One region of the Solibacillus sp. FSL W7-1464 genome, then DNA from elsewhere that is predicted to be linked to it. Evidence: riboswitches for the same ligand, from Rfam matches in the RefSeq annotation. Region 1 holds a riboswitch; each other region holds the start of a gene.
The links. Region 1 has a riboswitch for cobalamin ahead of MKZ25_RS05810 (hypothetical protein). Riboswitches for the same ligand answer to the same signal wherever they lie in the genome.
Positions count from the first base shown of each region.

Region 1 (6,002 bases):
CAAAAGGTCGGACTTTTTAAACGCTATCCAAAAGATGCGGACTTTTTAGTAAAAGGTGCTTTAAAAGATGTCGGCATGGAGAAATTTCTGAAACGGAATATTGGACAGCTTTCCGGCGGGCAGCAGCAACGTGTGTTCATCGCTCGTGCATTAGTGTCCGATCCGAAGCTCCTTATTTTGGATGAACCAACAGTCGGCATTGACCGCGAAAATGTGCAGGCATTCTATGATATGCTCGCACATTTGAATAAGCATCACAATATGACAATGATTTTAGTTACACACGATGTGGACACGGTTTCGGATCGGGTCAGTCATGTCGCATGCTTAAATCAGTCGATCCATTTCCATGGATACAAAAATGATTTTGATACGATTTCGGAAGAACAGATTGCTAGCTGGAACGGCCACTCTGTTCGAAAGATTCATTAAGAGGAGCAGGCCGTTATGATAGAAGCTATATTAAACTATGAATTTTTACAAAATGCCTTTTTCTCAGGGCTTGTTATTGGAGTCATCGCACCACTATTAGGTGTATTTATCGTAGTAAGACGTTTATCGCTCATTGCGGATGCACTGTCGCATGTTACACTGGCGGGGATTGCCGGGAGCCTGTACTTGAGCCAATCGTTTGCAGCGTTGGCATTGCTGAATCCGATTTATTTAGGGATTATCGCATCTGTAAGTGGTTCGATTTTAATTGAACGATTACGCCGACTATATAAACATTATGAAGAACTTGCGATACCGATTATTATGTCGGGCGGAATCGGTGTGAGTGCCATTTTAATTTCACTTGCAAGCGGATTTAATACCGATTTAATGAGCTATTTATTCGGTTCTGTATCTGCTGTATCGCGCCAGGATTTATATGTTGTACTGGCAATTGCAGTCGTTGTCGTATTATTTTTAGTCCTGTTTTTTAAAGAGCTTTTCGTCTTGTCGTTCGATGAGGAATATGCGAAAGCGAGCGGTTTACCTGCGAAGTGGATTCACTTATTGTTTATGATTGTTGTCGCTCTCGTTATCGCAGCAAGTATGCGTATTGTCGGAATTCTGCTTGTTTCAAGCTTAATGACATTACCGGTAGCTGCAGCGATGCGACTGGCTCGCGGCTTTAAAGAAGCAATTATTTTAGCGATTGTATTTGGAGAGCTGGCCGTAGTAATCGGACTCATTTCTGCATTTTACCTGAACTTGGCACCTGGTGGAACAATTGTTGTTACCTCCATTTTGATCTTGCTGTTCGTAATTTTAATTAAAAAACTTGTTTTGAAATTCACAATTAAATCGGAAGGGGAAGAACTACTGTGAATGCAACGCGCGCGTGGGAAATATTAAAGGAAAATGGCTATAAAAAAACGGATAAACGAGAGTTGATTTTGGATATGTTTGCAGCTACAGAAAAGTATTTGACTGCCCGTGACTTGTTATCAGTATTGAAAAAGGATTTCCCCGGGATGAGTTTCGATACAATTTACCGTAACTTGGCAACTTTCGTGGAGCTTGATATTTTAGAAGAAACAGAATTAAACGGTGAGCGAAATTTCCGTATGCACTGTGAGTCGGATCACCATCACCACCACTTTATTTGCAGTGATTGCGGGAATGTAAAGGAACTGTCTGTTTGCCCGATGGAAATGCTCGGTGAAAAGCTGCCGGGTTATGCTGTTGAGGCGCATAAATTTGAGATTTACGGCAAATGTCCGGAATGTTTATAGTAAACTGAAAATATTTTATTTGCATAATAATATTATTATGCTAAAGTGATAAAGACAAATTGAATAAATTTGCAGGAAAAAGATGCATGATGCATAAATGGGAATTCGGTGTAAATCCGAAGCTATATCCGTAACTGTAAGCGTTGATGAAAATAAGTGTGATACCACTGCTAAACTAGCGGGAAGGTACTTATGAGTAAAGTGAAACGCAGAGCCAGGAGACCAATCTTTTTCTTATCGTAACATCCCTCTTCGGAATTAAAGAGAATGTACGGCAGTCACTGATCGAATGAGCATCGTTTTACACTCTTTTTTGATTATTGAAGCCATCCATTTTCTTGGGTGGCTTTTTTTTCGTACACTCGGTAATTTCGGCGGGGCACTACTTGAAGTGAGGAGAATTTTATGAAAAAGGATATCCGTTATTCCTGCTATCCGTTTATGCGGGAAAAATCAAGCTGCGTCGATTATGAAATTCGAACCGACTCTTTAACAACCCGCATCGGTACAGTCTTTCCAACATTAGTCGATGATGCATCCGGTCAAGTCGTCTTGGAAGACTTAAGGAGGATACAACCGTTAGCCTATCATGCCAATGGTTCTGTCCGTGGCAAATTGGCCATTACATCTGAGGATTTACAATGGCTAAGCGATCGATACGATTTTTATGTAGGTGAAGTCGGAGAAACGATTCAGCAGTTTGTTCTGCCACAAGGAATCGAAAGTGCAGCAAGACTGCATATTTGCCGCAGTGAGGCAAAAAAGTCTTACAGAGCATTACATAAAGTAAGTGAAGAAAGAGAAGTGGATGAAATTCTGTTCGATTTTCTCGGGCTGCTTGCCAATGTGTTTTTTGTCATGGCGGTCTATATGAATCAGCAGCATCAACAAGAGGAAATTCCATTTATCTCAAAATCCTATCCAACGAAAAAGAAAAAAGGAGTTACAACAAATGAAATTTAATAACAAATGGGTCGTTGCTTTCGCGGCAACATTATTACTGGCAGCATGTGGATCAGATGAGGAAAAAACAGATGGCAATGCGGAAAAAGAAACACAGACTGCATCGAAAAATGAAGGAGCACCCTATACAGTTGTAGATGACCGTGGTGTGGAAGTAACATTCGATGAAGTACCGGAAACGATTATTTCCCTACAGCCGAGCAATACAGAAATTTTGTTTGAGCTGGGTGTCGGTGAACAAATTGTCGGGGCAACAGAATATGATACATATCCGGAAGCCGCACAAAAAATCGAGCGTGTGTCGACTTCTACTGTCATCAATGCAGAGCGAATTCTGGAATTAGATCCGGATGTCGTTATAGCTTATACAATTGGGGAGGAAGCACAAATTGCCCAATTGGAAGATGCGGGTCTTAAAGTATTTGTAATTGCTTCGGCGGCGACATTTGATGATGTTTATTCGGATATTATCCAGCTGTCGGAAGTAATGGGTGTGGACGATAAAGGTGAAAAAGTTGTAGCGGACATTAAAGCGCAAATCGAAACAGTACAGGAAAAAACAGCAACACTTGATACGAAGAAAAAAGCCTATTATGAAGTGTCACCAGCTCCGAATCTTTGGACTACCGGCAGCAGTACGTTCCAGCAGGAAATAATGGATCACGCAAATGTTGAAAATATTTTTGCGGATCAGAAGAGCTGGATCAGTGTAACGGAAGAAGATATCATTACACGTAACCCTGAAATTATCATTACACCTGCAACATATATGGAAAATGCGGTCGAAGAAATTTTAGGACGTACAGGCTGGGAGAAAATACAGGCAGTCACAGACAAGGCAGTTTATTTAGTGGATGGGGATATTATGTCCCGACCTGGACCGCGTATTGGTGAAGCGGTAGAAATTATGGCACAATCAGTATACCCGGAACTGTTTAAATAAGTATAGAATAGAAGGACATGCCTTAGTTTCGGCATGTTCTTTTTACATATAAGGACGAGGAGGTAGCCGATTGATCTTTATAACGGGTGGTGTACGAAGCGGGAAAAGTGCTTTTGCAGAAAAATACGCAAGGCAGTTAGGTGAAGAGAAGACGCTCTACTATGTTGCGACAGGCGTATCCTTTGATGAGGAAATGAAAAAACGGATTATCCGCCATCAGCTGGACCGTGATAGTCAGAACATCAACTGGAACACAGTGGAAATGCAAGTCGAAGTTCCACCAGCTATTCAAGAATTAAATAATGATACAGTTGTGCTTTTTGAATGTGTGACAACATGGCTTTCGAATGTACTTTATACATATGAACAAAGGAATGAAAATAGCGAATATATTGATAATTGTATCGGATCGCTGCAAAAGCAATTGCTAACTTGGCGTAAGCAGGGTGCTACAATTATAGTTGTATCAAATGAAGTGCTGGATGAACTCCCATCACAATATGGGGAAGTAAATTTATATCGTAAATTGTTGGGTGAGCTTCATCAATGGATTGTCCAAAAAAGTGATGAAGCATATGAAGTACAATTTCAGCTTGTACAGCGGTGGAAGTAAGGAGGAAACAAGTTGAAAAATAGTTGTAGCGGTTTTTTATTAGCGTGGCAATTTTTTTCGGCAGTGCCGATTAAAAAACAGTTGGATATGAATGGCAAGTCGGTTACATGGATGTATGGTTTTTTGCCGATTGTTGGATTGCTGATTGGATCAATAATTAGTAGTGGCGTATTTATACTATCTCGCTATAGTGAGATTTCGGACTTGTTATTGGCGATTTTGATTGTTATCGGGTTAATCGTCCTGACAGGGGGACTGCATTTAGACGGATGGATCGATATGAGCGATGCGTTCTTTTCCTATGGAGAAAAAGAGAAACGGCTGGAAATATTGGATGATCCGCGTACAGGCGCTTTTGGAGTTATTAGTGTTTTTTGCTTACTCGTATTAAAAATCGGTATTATTTATGAAATGCTGTTGCAGGGGCAATTTGAGATTGTGCCGTTTTTAATCTTTATTCCGTTTATCGCGAGAATGGGGATGCTGCTCTATTTTATAACGATGCAGCCAGCAAAGGAAAAAGGACTTGCTGCTTATTTTAAAGGGATCGTCATTCCAAATAAGCTTGCTGTTTTAATCGGCGTTCAAAGTTTCCTTGCATTTGTCTGCTGGTTTTACATCGGTGTTTTCAGCTTGTTTATTTTGGTCGTAGTAATGCTGATTGCCGTTGCAATATACCGGAATTGGTCAAAGAAATATTTTGGCGGAGTAACAGGTGATTTACTCGGTGCACTCGGTGAAGGTTTGGAGGTCGTTTTATGGCTGACGATATTACTGTGCATTTAATCAGGCATGAAAAAACGAAGGCGAATATGGAGCGTAAATATATTGGCTGGACAGATGAACCGATACAAAAAAAAGTCGTAGCCGAAATTGATCTGCAGCCTGCTATCGTTTATGGGAGCGATTTGCGGAGATGTCGTGAAACTGCACAATGCTATTTTCCTGATGCCGAATTTATCGCATCAAGGGATTTGCGTGAGCTGCATTTTGGGGACTTTGAAATGTGTACATATGAACAATTACAGCATAACGGAACATACCGGGCTTGGATTGATGACCCGCTTAACAATCCGATTCCAAACGGAGAAACTTTTCTTCAATTCCAGCAGCGTGTATTAAACGATTTTCGTGAAATTGTATATGAGAATAAAGAATATACGTTCATCGTACATGGTGGAGTGATTCGGTTATTACTCGCCGTATACGGGTTGGAGGAGCAATCCTTTCAGCAAACAGTGGCCAATCATCGTACGATTTATACACTTGGCTGGAATTCGGTAGATGAACTCATAGGAGGTGCGAGATGTACGTTATACTCGGAGGCGCACATAACGGTAAACGAAAATATGCAGAAAAACTGATTGAACAATTACCGGCAAAAGAATTGATGATTTGTGAAGGATACTTGCCAAAAGCGGAAAATATAAATAAAAACGAGCGCTACGTAATCACTGATTTTGAACAGATCATTTTACCGTATCTTCATGAATCCGAAGAACAGGCTGCCCGGCAGATTTACGAACAGATGATACAGATTGCCGAGCAGGCAGAACTGTTTTGTATTTGTACAGATACGAGCCGCGGTGTTGTACCGCTTGAAAAGGAAGCACGGTTGTTAAGAGATACTTGCGGTCGCCTTTACCAGAAGCTTTGTAATGAGGCCCGGACAGTTGTTCGTGTATGGTACGGCATCCCGCAAATTTTAAAAGGAGATTCTCATGGACAAGAGTAAATTACGTTTAATTATTTTAACAGCATT
Region 1 covers NZ_JBBORC010000001.1:1,228,605-1,234,606, forward strand. Annotated here, with positions in the region: gene MKZ25_RS05795 (metal ABC transporter ATP-binding protein) at 1-432, shown strand, start outside; gene MKZ25_RS05800 (metal ABC transporter permease) at 448-1,314, shown strand; gene MKZ25_RS05805 (Fur family transcriptional regulator) at 1,311-1,721, shown strand; cobalamin riboswitch at 1,785-1,966, shown strand; gene MKZ25_RS05810 (hypothetical protein) at 2,127-2,684, shown strand; gene MKZ25_RS05815 (ABC transporter substrate-binding protein) at 2,674-3,627, shown strand; gene MKZ25_RS05820 (bifunctional adenosylcobinamide kinase/adenosylcobinamide-phosphate guanylyltransferase) at 3,698-4,240, shown strand; gene cobS (adenosylcobinamide-GDP ribazoletransferase) at 4,253-5,026, shown strand; gene MKZ25_RS05830 (histidine phosphatase family protein) at 4,999-5,604, shown strand; gene MKZ25_RS05835 (bifunctional adenosylcobinamide kinase/adenosylcobinamide-phosphate guanylyltransferase) at 5,547-5,975, shown strand; gene MKZ25_RS05840 (ECF transporter S component) at 5,962-6,002, shown strand, end outside.

Region 2 (6,002 bases), 680 kb from region 1:
TTCCCTGTATCGCCTGACTTTGTATATAATTTCATTAGTCATCACCCTTTCGATTTAATATCATTTCTATGCCTTTTAAAAATTTCCTTTAAGTAGAATGACGCTTTTTTAAGCGGACATTTTTTTCCAGCATACTTTACTTATTATAATGCTGTTTATATTTTTTAATTGCTTCTATCGTAACTTCGAAAACAGCCCGGCCGATCAGTTTACCGATTTCGGTGATAGGTCCGGCATACGGCATTTCATCCCCTAGTTGCGTAGCGGCGATCAATAGACTGTCCGTTGCGGTACTTGTTGCGATCGTATTTGTCATTGAATCTTTTATTTGCTGATCTGCCAAAGCTTTCGTTTTTGCTTCTGTTGCTGTAATCATTGCCTGAATAAATGCTTCATTTGTCAGCTTACCATGAATGATTACCCATGTATTAATCGTACCGACATGTGGCTCATCTTCCCGCAAATACGTTTTCGTAACGTCGACACTGTTTCCTACCCCTGCTGTTACCATGACAAGGATTTCTACATTATTTTTCGAGAAATGACGAATGACTGCACAGCTTGTATCCACAGCTGTCAGCATTACGACTGTATTCGTTGGAGAAAATTGACGCTCTTTTAAAAATTGCTCCGTTTCTTCTTTCACATTATAAATATCGTATTCAGGAGCAATGGAACGATTGAGCAATGTGTCATACCAGCCTATGCCCGCATTATGCACAGCCGAAGAAATCACTTTCAGCGGTGCCTGTGCCCGATATTCAATATAGTCTTCTGTTATTTGAAACTGATCCATCTGGATTGTTGCAGCTTTTCGTTCCATTTCATTCGTCGGCAGCATCGTAATTTGCGGTTTTGGCAGCTCCGGGTGAGGATATGTCGCAATCCTAGCCTGATACACATCAGCAATCTGTTCTTCTAATACGACTTCATGCGGCTCCCCGAATGCTCTCACTTCACCATTTTCCAACAGAAGGAGTTCATCACAATAAAGTGATGCCAAGTTGATATCATGGAAAATCGACACAACCGTCAGCCCATGCACCTCAACTTGCATCCGTATCATATCCAGAATCTGCTTTTGATGGGCGATATCCAAATGGTTTGTCGGTTCATCCAATAGAAGCAATTCCGAATTTTGTGCAAGTGCCTGGGCGATAAAAACCCGCTGCTGCTCGCCACCCGATAAAAACTCCAAGTACTGATGTTTATATTGAGAAACCCCTGTACTTTCCATCGCCCGCTGAACCGTCGCTTCATCTTCTTCGGTCCAGGACGAAAAAAAGCCGCTTTGATGGGGGTAACGTCCTAACGAAACTGCATCATATACACTATTCGTAAACGCACTTGCATTTAATTGAGGCAGAACCGCCATCTTTTTTGCCAATTGCTTATTGTCATAGCTTTTAAGCGGTTTCTCTTCGATGAAAATTTCACCTGTTTCTGGCTTCAGCACACCACTGATCATTTTCAGCAATGTCGATTTGCCGCTGCCGTTCGGACCAAGAATCCCGAGAATTCTTCCTTTTTCCACGTGAAACGTCACATTTTTTATAATCTTTTTCCCGCCGTAACCACCTGATAAATTATTTACTATTAACATTATGCAACAACCTTTCTACGTTGCTTGAAGAAAATATAGGCAAAGACAGGCGCGCCAATAAAGGAAGTAATAACACCGATCGGCAGTTCAATAGGCGCGATAATTGTACGCGATACTAAGTCACAAATGACGAGCAGGCTTGCACCGTTCAAAAACGACAATGTCAATAAATGTCGATGGTCTGCTCCGATCAGCAGGCGTATCATATGCGGCACTACTAATCCGACAAATCCAATTGTCCCGGATGCTGCAACAGCCGCTCCTGTTAAAACGGAACCGCCCGCCAAAATCATATATTTGCTGCGCTTAACATTTACCCCTAAATACTGGGCACGCTCTTCCCCATAAATCATCGCATTCAGCTCACGGCGAGTCAGCCAAATAAGTGCTGTACCGAACATCATAAACGGCAGTACCATCTGAACATATGGCCAGCCTCGCATCGACACACTTCCTAAAAGCCAGCCGATAATTTCTCTTAGCTGTTCACCTGTAAGTGCGACCATTAAGGAAATGCAGGACCCTAAAAACGAGCTGAAAATAATCCCCGTCAAAATCAGTGTTTCCATTTTCATCGAACGGTCAACTAGTCGGGCAAATGTCAGGACAATAATCATCGTACATGCGGCACCGGCCATACTGAATACGGGCAATGTGAAGACACCGAGTACCGGTATTGAAATCCCTAAAAAGATGGTCATAACCGCACCGACCGAGGCACCAGATGAAATACCTAATGTATACGGATCCGCCAAAGGGTTTTTAAGTAACCCTTGAAATGCAGCTCCGGCTATTGCTAAAGATGCCCCGATTAGTGCCGCTAAAATGACACGTGGCATTCGGATTTTCCACAAAATACTGTATGCAACCGGATCAGTCGTTTTATCCCATAATGTTGAAAACGGGATATTAACAGACCCGAATGAAATGCCGATCCATACGCTGCTTAAAAGCAATCCAATCGATAGTACATAGGAGATTGAATATTTTTTATTCATTAAATACCTCTGGGTAAATCGCCGCACCTATTGATTCAATACCTTCAACAATACGCGGACCTTGTCGGCTCGTCGTATCGCCATCGACTAATTTCACATTGCCATTTTTCACTGCATCCATTTCGGCATAGGCATCGTTTTTCTCGATTGCCGCCATGTCGTTTTCATACGTTACTAAAATGACATCCGGATTGCTGTTTACAAATTGCTCAGAGCTGTACATCGGCCACCCTAGTTCCGGAACAGCATTTTCTGCATTTAGAACGTCCAGCATTTCACTGATGAATGTTTCTTCACCTGCAGCATAAAGGTCCGGATCTGTTCCAACAACAATAAACACGGACTTTTCTTCCAGGTCGGCTACTTTCACTTCAATTTCTTCAATTCCCTCTTTGATCGAGGCAATCATTTTTTCGGCTTCTTGTTCTTTATTTGTCAGTTGCCCGATTTGTTTGATCGTTTCGTATGTTTCTTCAAATGTTTTCGCATCCTTTACAACGAATACGGGAATGCCTACTGATTCAAGCTGCGCAATTGCCTGTTCATTGAAGCTGTACATTCCGGATTCATGCGCTACGACTAAATCAGGTTGCAGACCGATTATTTGTTCTAAATTGAACTCCATGCCGCCAACTGATTCTTTAGATAATGCTTCTTCAGGATATGTATCATTGTCGTTCACAGCGATAATTTCATCGTTTAACCCTAGTCCGAATAAAATTTCCGTATTGGATGGAGCCAATGTAATAATGCGTTCCGGTGCTTTTTCAAGCGTAATTTCTTTGTCCAATGCATCTTTTATAGTTACCGGAAATTGTGCTGCGTCAGATACTTCTTTATTGTCTTTTGCAGATTGTTCATCTGTTGCTTTTTCCGAATTACATGCCGCTAGAGTTAATGTAAGTAATGCTGCGGAAGAGAGCAGTTGCCATTTTTTCAAAATAAAAACCTCCTGAAATCTCGTTGTATAATTTTCTACAAAAATAAAAAGCTCCCCTACTATAAATGAAGGAAGCTTTACGTATGCAAATAAAATTCATCAAAAAGAATTTATCCGCCACATCCTATCCTCGTAGGTTTAATTTAGGGCATTATAAAGGCAGGTCTCCTGGCTTATGCATAAACGTTGAAGAGCGCCTTCCCGAATTTTTTTCAGTGGCATATTGCTCTCAACTAGCAGTTACAGTGGCGGGACCGCATCGGATTTGAACCGATTTCCCTTTTACTCCTTACTCTATCAATAGAGTAAGAACCTTTATCGTCCATATTAAATTAATGTCTTTATTATAGCGGAAGATTAACGGAATGTGTGCAAATTTATTAAAGTGTCAGATAATTCGACGTAAGCTATGAATTTATTGCTCGTTACCCTTATATATGGTACGTATAGTCATCTGGAAGTACACGACGCAGGAATTGCTTTGTTCGGTCTTCTTTTGGCTGCACGAAAATTTCATGTGGTGAGCCTTCTTCAATAACATTTCCGCCGTCCATGAAAATGACACGGTTGGCCACATCACGCGCGAATGACATTTCATGTGTAACGACTAACATTGTCGTCCCTTCTTTTGCGATGTCTTTCATCACGCCTAATACTTCCCCTACGAGTTCAGGATCGAGTGCTGAAGTTGGCTCATCAAATAAAATAATATCCGGATTTAAGGCTACAGCACGTGCAATCCCAACACGCTGTTGTTGGCCACCAGACAATTGGCTTGGATAAGAATCATATTTCTCTGTTAAGCCCACCTTATCAAGGGCCTTTTTGGAAATTGTATATGCTTCATCTTTTTTCATACCACGACCGATGATAAGTCCTTCAGCTACATTTTCAAGCGCGGTTTTATTATTAAATAGATTATAGTTTTGAAAGACAAATGCTGTTTTTTTACGAATCTCTAAAATATCCTTTTTCGATGCTTTGTTTAGATCGACTGAAATATTGTCGAAGCTTGCTGTCCCTTCATCTGCACGTTCTAAAAAGTTAATGCAGCGCAGCAATGTCGTTTTTCCTGAACCACTTGGACCTAAAATGACTACGACATCACCTTTATCAATCGTCAAGTCGACGCCTTTTAATATTTTGAGTTCCCCAAATGTTTTATGCACATTTTTAATTTCAAGCATTGCGATTCCTCCTTAAACTGTCACCGCTTTATAGCGACTTAAACGCTTTTCAGACCATTTAAATAAATACTCAACCGTCATACAGATAATTAAATAGACAATGAAAATATCAATATATGCCTCTAAATAGTTGTATCCAAAATTCGCCTCTACTTTAGCCTTGAGCGTGATTTCCTGTAACGATATTGCATAACCGAGCGAAGTAGCTTTAATCAAGTTGATCGTCGCTGTACATAGGTTCGGCATCGCAGAAACTAAAGCTTGTGGAATAATAATACGTCGGTATGCCTGTGCTGACGTGAGTCCAACCGATTGTGCTGCTTCCAGCTGACCTTTCGGAACTGTTTGTATGGCGGATCGAAACACTTCAATTAAAATTGCTGCCGTATTGAATGAGAAAATAATAAATGCATACCATAACGGATTCACATTATAGATTGGATAGTCGATATTGTATTTCTCAAACAGGCCACTTAACAGTAAGGGTATTGTTGCATACAGAACAAAAATTTGAATAATAATGGGTGTGCCTCGGACAAAAGAAATGTAAATTTTCGCAAAAAAGTTGACGACCGGTATTTCATAAACACGTGCAAGTGCTAGTAAAAAACCTAATGGTACTGCTACAAAAAGTGAAACAACCGTAACGAGAAGCGCTACTGGAACACCACTTAATGCAACAAAAAATGTATCAAATAAAAATTGCCAGTTGATTAATCCCATTGTAAGCCCCTCCTACGTTGTTTTAATAGATTGTTTTCCTTTGCTGAAAGCTTTTTCTAGCAAGGCAAAGGTTTTCTCAATTGAAATCGATAAAACCCAGTAAATGACCGCTAATGCGATGTAAATCTCAAGAGTATGTGTTCCATAATTGTTCGCAATAATTAAGTTTGCCTTCCCTACGATATCGATAAAGCCTATCGTGTAAGCAAGGGCACCTTCTTGTAAAACCGAAATCAAGCCATTTCCGAAGTTTGGAATCGCAACCACAAACGCTTGCGGGAAAATAATACGACGATAAGCCTGAAACGGTGTTAGCCCCACACTGACGGCCGCTTCAAATTGTCCGCGGTCGATCGCCAAATACGCAGATCGAATAACTTCGGACATCATTGCCGCAAATTGCAGACTAAACGTAATAACGACAAAAACGCCTGTCGGTACATTTTGCAAGTAAATACCGAATACCCCTTCTGCAAAGGCGGGAATGCCGTAATACACTAGAAATAGTAAAACAATTGATGGTGTACAACGGATCACGGTCGTATAGCCAT
Region 2 covers NZ_JBBORC010000001.1:551,665-557,666, reverse strand. Annotated here, with positions in the region: gene MKZ25_RS02785 (cob(I)yrinic acid a,c-diamide adenosyltransferase) at 1-35, opposite strand, end outside; gene MKZ25_RS02780 (adenosylcobinamide amidohydrolase) at 137-1,603, opposite strand; gene MKZ25_RS02775 (FecCD family ABC transporter permease) at 1,603-2,601, opposite strand; gene MKZ25_RS02770 (ABC transporter substrate-binding protein) at 2,594-3,541, opposite strand; cobalamin riboswitch at 3,683-3,873, opposite strand; gene MKZ25_RS02765 (amino acid ABC transporter ATP-binding protein) at 3,973-4,728, opposite strand; gene MKZ25_RS02760 (amino acid ABC transporter permease) at 4,741-5,451, opposite strand; gene MKZ25_RS02755 (amino acid ABC transporter permease) at 5,464-6,002, opposite strand, start outside.
Region 2: another riboswitch for cobalamin. It lies ahead of MKZ25_RS02770 (ABC transporter substrate-binding protein); the one in region 1 lies ahead of MKZ25_RS05810 (hypothetical protein).

Region 3 (6,002 bases), 360 kb from region 1:
CGCAGATATACCCGGAACAACTTCTACTTCAATGCCTTCTTTTGCAGTCCAGCCCTTTTCGATTAATACTTCATATACGAGCCCCGCCATCCCGTAAACACCCGCATCCCCACTGGAAATAACGGCAACAATATGGCCGGCTTCAGCTTGTTTTACAGCTTCTTGTGCACGTGAAACTTCTTCCGTCATTCCCGTACTGACAATGGTTTTCGCTGTCACTAAATGCTCAATCAGTTCTACATACGTTTTGTAGCCCATAATGTGATCACTTTGCTGTAGCGCATCGACTGCACGTTTTGTTATATGTTCCCGATCTCCAGGACCGAAGCCTACAACAAAGATTTTTCCCTTTTGCATGTAAACACCCTCCGTATAAGAAATAAAAAATGCCCGTACCTCTTGTCAGAAAGAGGTACGGGCATGTGAAATTAATACTAAAAAAGTATAAAAAAACACAAAAACAATTACTTGTTTCGCCTATACTTCTCCCTCCGAAAAGTAAGTATCGTTTAAATAAGCAGGTTTCCTGGCTTAAGCTTCCTTTTACTTTCACTTCTTCCCATCATTACGACAGTGATTTATTGTGATTTCATCAGCTATTACAGTAGCGGGGGCTGCATTAGTCTTTCACTAATTTCCCTTTTACCTTACAAAATTCTGTAAGCACTTATTCAAATTGCAAATTATTAAATTATTATAAAAATAAAAATAACATAGTCTACTAAAAAATGATAGGGTAATTATTATCTCAATAAGCTTATTTAGCATAAGTGAAGTGTTTATTATTCGTTTATTAGGTGTTTTGTACATAAATTTACTATCTAACTAATCAAAAGTTGTTTAATTTCAATTATTTACTTTATTATTTTCTTGTCTCTTACCATTAAGCTTTTTATCAATAACCACTGCCAATACATTGATACTTGAACCTTCTACAATTACTTTTTAAAAGAAAATTGATATTCAAGAGAATTCTATACACAAACGAGGATAAATAAAATTTTCATTATCCAATTCAACACAGAATAGTTAAAGTATTTAAAAATATTTAGTGACAAGTAAAAATACAAGTGATATTATTTCTCACATGGTGAAAATTGAATAATTTTTGGTGCTTTTTAAGCTTAATAGGGAAACCGGTGCAAATCCGGTACTGTCCCGCAACTGTAACTCGGAGTATTACATAACACGTCACTGCATTTTATGTGGGAAGGCATGTCAATTACGTTGAAGAGAAGTCAGGATACCTGCCAAAAATGACTGATTCAGACCTACGAGGATAGGTGCGTGAAAATAAGCAGTTAATGCTTATTTTTTGTTATGCACTTTTACTCTAAAAAGTGTATTTTTTTATGCACTTTTTTCATCAAAATTGAAAAAAGGAGTAAAAACATGAAACAATTATTACCAAAACTTGCTTACTTCGGTATCGTTCTGTTATTTATGCCAAAGCAAGCATATGCCATGCACATTATGGAGGGATTTTTACCAATCGGATGGGCTATTTTCTGGTTTGCACTATGCTTACCATTCTTGGTGAAGGGACTACAAGTAATTCGTTTGGTTGTTAAGGAAAATCCGGAAAGCAAACTACTACTCGCCCTATCAGGTGCTTTTACATTCGTACTGTCTGCTTTAAAAATCCCATCGGTTACAGGTAGCTGTTCTCATCCTACTGGTGTTGGATTAGGCTCGATTTTATTCGGACCATTTGTGATGAGCGTCTTAGGATCCATCGTCCTATTATTCCAATCCATTCTTCTTGCCCATGGAGGACTTACAACATTAGGTGCGAATATTTTCTCAATGGCGATTGTCGGTCCTTTTATAGCTGTTGGTGTTTTCAAACTATCGACAAAATGGGGATTATCATTTAGTGTAGCTGTATTTTTAGCGGCAATGCTTGGTGATTTAGGTACATATGTAATGACATCTGTTCAGTTGGCATTAGCTTTCCCTTCTGAAGTAGGCGGTATTTTAGGGTCATTCCAGAAATTTGCGAGCATCTTTGCATTAACACAAATTCCACTTGCAATTAGTGAGGGGTTATTAACGGTTATGATTATGAACTTCTTACAAAAGTATAATATGAGAGAATTAGTTCAACTACGTATATTAAAGGCAAAGGAGAGCTAATATGTTTAAGAAAAATTTACTATTACTTCTAGGCGTGATTGTTTTAGCGCTATTACCGATACTATTTTTACAGGATGCGGAATTTGGCGGTGCCGATGGTGAGGCAGAAGAAGCCATCACTGAAATCGCAGCAGATTATGAACCTTGGTTTAGTGCTCTATGGGAGCCACCAAGCGGAGAAATCGAAAGTCTTTTATTTGTTCTACAAGGCGTGATTGGTGCATTAATTATCGGTTACTTCATTGGCTACATGCGTGGGAAACATACAAAAGACCATGCTAAACATTGATTTTATTGCCAGCCATAATGCATTACTAAAGATTTCAGCAAGCCAAAAAATGACGTTCAGCTTAATTACTTTATTGTTTGTCACATTATTACGAAATAACAGTTTTTCCGTTTGGACACTGCTCTTCATGAGCGGTGCCATTATATTTTACGCAAAAGTCCCATTGAAAACATATATTACATTATTACTTGCACCAATCGGTTTTGTTTTAGCAGGAGTGTTTGCTATTGTTTTATCCATCACATTTACACAGCCGATTCCAGCATCAGCACTATGGCATAGTTCAGTTTTTACGATGCAGTTCTTTATTTTACCGAGCGACATACTTCGAGCAATAACTATCTTTTGTACAGCGGTTAGTGCAACAAGCTGCTTATATTTCTTAATTTTAACTACACCAATGTTTGAAATCAGCCCGGTCCTTGCACGATTAAAAGTGCCTACAATTGTGATTGAATTAATCGAGTTGATGTATCGCTTTATTTTTTTATTTTTACGGACTGTTATGCAGCTTTATACGGCACAGCATGCTCGTTTAGGTTATCGTTCATATAAAAAAAGTTTTCAATCATTAAGCCTACTGATTAGTGCACTATTTCGGACAATTTTTTTCCGCTATCAAGCCATGTCAGATGCAATGGCTGCACGGAATATTGAGCAATTCATTCTCCCCCAGCATTTCACAACTATAAAAACGTGGGACATGAAATTCACATGCATGGCACTGATTTTTACTATGATAAGTATCGCCATACTTGTAATATAAGGAGTTTTTTATGACAGAAAGCTATTTTACTTTTAATCATGTATCTTTTCGATACAGTGATGGTACCGAGGCATTAAAAGACATTTCTTTATCGATTCCAAAGGGCAAAAAGGTCGCGATTCTAGGTGAAAACGGCTCGGGTAAATCAACTTTTTTTAAATTACTTATTGGACTTGAAAAGCCAACTAGTGGTGAGATTTACTTTTTAAGTGAGCCTTTAAATTATAGAAAAAAACAATTAATCCACCTGCGTGAGCAAGTTGGTTTTATTTTTCAAGAAGCAGAGAATCAATTATTTGCTTCTACTGTAAAACAGGATATTTTATATGGTCCCATTAATTTAAAATGGCCACATGAAAAGATTGAGCGTCATGTGGCAAACGCGATTCAATTAACGGAATTATATGATTTAACTGAACGCCCGATTCACTTCTTGAGCGGTGGACAAAAAAAACGTGTGACGATTGCAGGTGTGTATGCAATGGACCCTAAAATTTATATTTTAGACGAGCCAACGAGTAGTTTAGATTTCTATTTTTCTAATCAACTCACGACATATCTAAATGAACTTCAAAATGAAGAACGCACGTTTTTGTATTCCACACACCAAGTCAATTTAATTTATGAATGGGCGGAATACTTTATCGTTTTTCATAAAGGACAGATATTATATTCGGGGCAACGAGATGCACTATTTTCAGATGACAAACTGTTGGAGACTGCCCATATTGAAAAGCCTTGGCTTGTTCAATGCTATGAAAATATGATGGGGGAAGGTCTTATTCAAGTTCAGAAAACACTCCCCCGCTCTATGAAAGATTTGTTGAGCCTCTTAAAAAATAATTCTTAATATTGAGGAGAATTTCGATGAAAAATGAATTACAGCAATCTTTAGAACCCCAGGATAACATGCTTCTACTAGAGGATAATTTCGATGATGATCCAGAAACTTGCTTTATACAATTTATAACAAATATTGAAAATGATAATTTAAAATAGATTTAGAATTGAGTTCCCTATTTTGTATTCAATTAATTAAAATGACGAAATTGTAATTAAGATAAAACAAGCTGACGTCGGTGACTCCTAAATTCCATTCAATAATAATCTTAAATGTTAATAACCTGTGAATACTTACTTTGCTATTAGAATAAATGTACTTATTGATTCCAATTTCCACATAATAATTTATTCAGCCCCATTGCAAAATAAGGTGGAATTTTATAAAATATCTCTTTCCTATTCTGCACTAAAAAAGTGTTTAGAAATAATTATTCTAAACACTAAGTACCATAATCTAATTATGTGAATTTTGACTTTCTAATGCAGAGCTATCATAAGCAATTAAGGTTATATTAAATTTTTCCTCTAGCTGTTTTATTTCTTTGAGCTGCTCATCATTTAGTTCAGCGAATTTTGTTTCACCCAAAATAATCACATCCTTTTCACTAATACTAATTTAAGTGTAGGAAATTATTTATTATTTATACTTTGATATTTCGAATGGAACTGACGGTATTAACACTATTATCCACATTATCCAAATTCCGATATTCTATCAGGGAATACACTCGCTTATTGGTTGGGATAGGCATGATTTAATATCGGCATTATCAAAACAATTCACTTTATGTAAATGACTAATAGTCTTGCCCTCTATTCACAGCTTTAATTTTTAAAAAAGAGCAAAGCAACAATTGCTGCTTTGCGCTTTGTTATTATTAGATAGAAACAACTTCTTTTCTAAGCTCTAGTGCCGCTGCCACCATGTTCTTGAGAGACGTAACTGTTTCTGTTTCCTGACGTGTTTTCAACCCACAATCAGGATTAACCCAAAATTGTTCTTTTGGAATAACAGCTAAACTTTCCTGTAAAATAGCATTCATTTCTTCAACACTTGGAATACGTGGACTATGAATATCATAAACACCTAAACCAATACCTAACAATAAAGATCTAGTTGGTATTATTGAATTCGTAACGTCTGTATTTGAGCATAGTTATAATTCCAACAATAGGTCCAATCGCTAATATTGTAAAGACCCACTCCCAACCAACTATTCTCTGAATAATAGGGATTAGATTTATAGAGAATATTGTAAATAGGAAACCGATACACATTTGAAAAGTAAGCGCTGTACCTACATACTCCTCTTCAGCTATTTCTGATACAGCTGCAGAAAATTGAGCGGAATCAGCTATAATGGATATCCCCCAAATAATCGAAATTAATAAAGTTAACAAAACAAATTGACCAAATGTAAAACCTATTATGATTGAACAACTTGCACTGATCAACATTGAAATAATCGTTAAATTTGCTCTCCCGATTTTATCTGAAATTATTCCACCAATCACACAACCGATGCCTCCTGCAATTCCAATTGAAATAAAAGATGACAGTCCAATCACCCAATGAGGAATTTCTGGTGAGTGGGTTGAAAAACTAGCAGACATAAATACGGGAAGCCATGTCCACATCGCATACAGTTCCCACATATGGCCGAAGTAACCGTAGTTCGCAAGCATTATTGGTTTATTCTTTATCACTTTTTTTAATATTTTTAAAGAGAAGGGCAATCTTATGGATTTTACTGGGGCATCTTCTAAAATAAACGAAACAACAAAGGCTGATAATAAAGCCAATACTGAGCTGCAAATAATTACGAATTTCCAACTTAATGAAGAAATGAATATTACAATAAAATGCGGTAATGATGATCCTAATGTTAATGCAGCAATTAAGATTCCGATCGCCAACCCACGTTTTTTTGGAAACCATTCTGATAACATTTTAACAGCGATTGGGTA
Region 3 covers NZ_JBBORC010000001.1:1,589,636-1,595,637, reverse strand. Annotated here, with positions in the region: gene cobJ (precorrin-3B C(17)-methyltransferase) at 1-357, opposite strand, end outside; cobalamin riboswitch at 500-686, opposite strand; cobalamin riboswitch at 1,093-1,269, shown strand; gene MKZ25_RS07595 (energy-coupling factor ABC transporter permease) at 1,393-2,136, shown strand; gene MKZ25_RS07590 (energy-coupling factor ABC transporter substrate-binding protein) at 2,138-2,425, shown strand; gene cbiQ (cobalt ECF transporter T component CbiQ) at 2,412-3,191, shown strand; gene MKZ25_RS07580 (energy-coupling factor ABC transporter ATP-binding protein) at 3,202-4,041, shown strand; gene MKZ25_RS07575 (hypothetical protein) at 4,059-4,190, shown strand; gene MKZ25_RS07570 (hypothetical protein) at 4,489-4,620, opposite strand; partial or broken gene MKZ25_RS07565 (5-methyltetrahydropteroyltriglutamate--homocysteine S-methyltransferase) at 4,913-5,140, opposite strand; gene MKZ25_RS07560 (MFS transporter) at 5,148-6,002, opposite strand, start outside.
Region 3: another riboswitch for cobalamin. It lies ahead of MKZ25_RS07595 (energy-coupling factor ABC transporter permease); the one in region 1 lies ahead of MKZ25_RS05810 (hypothetical protein).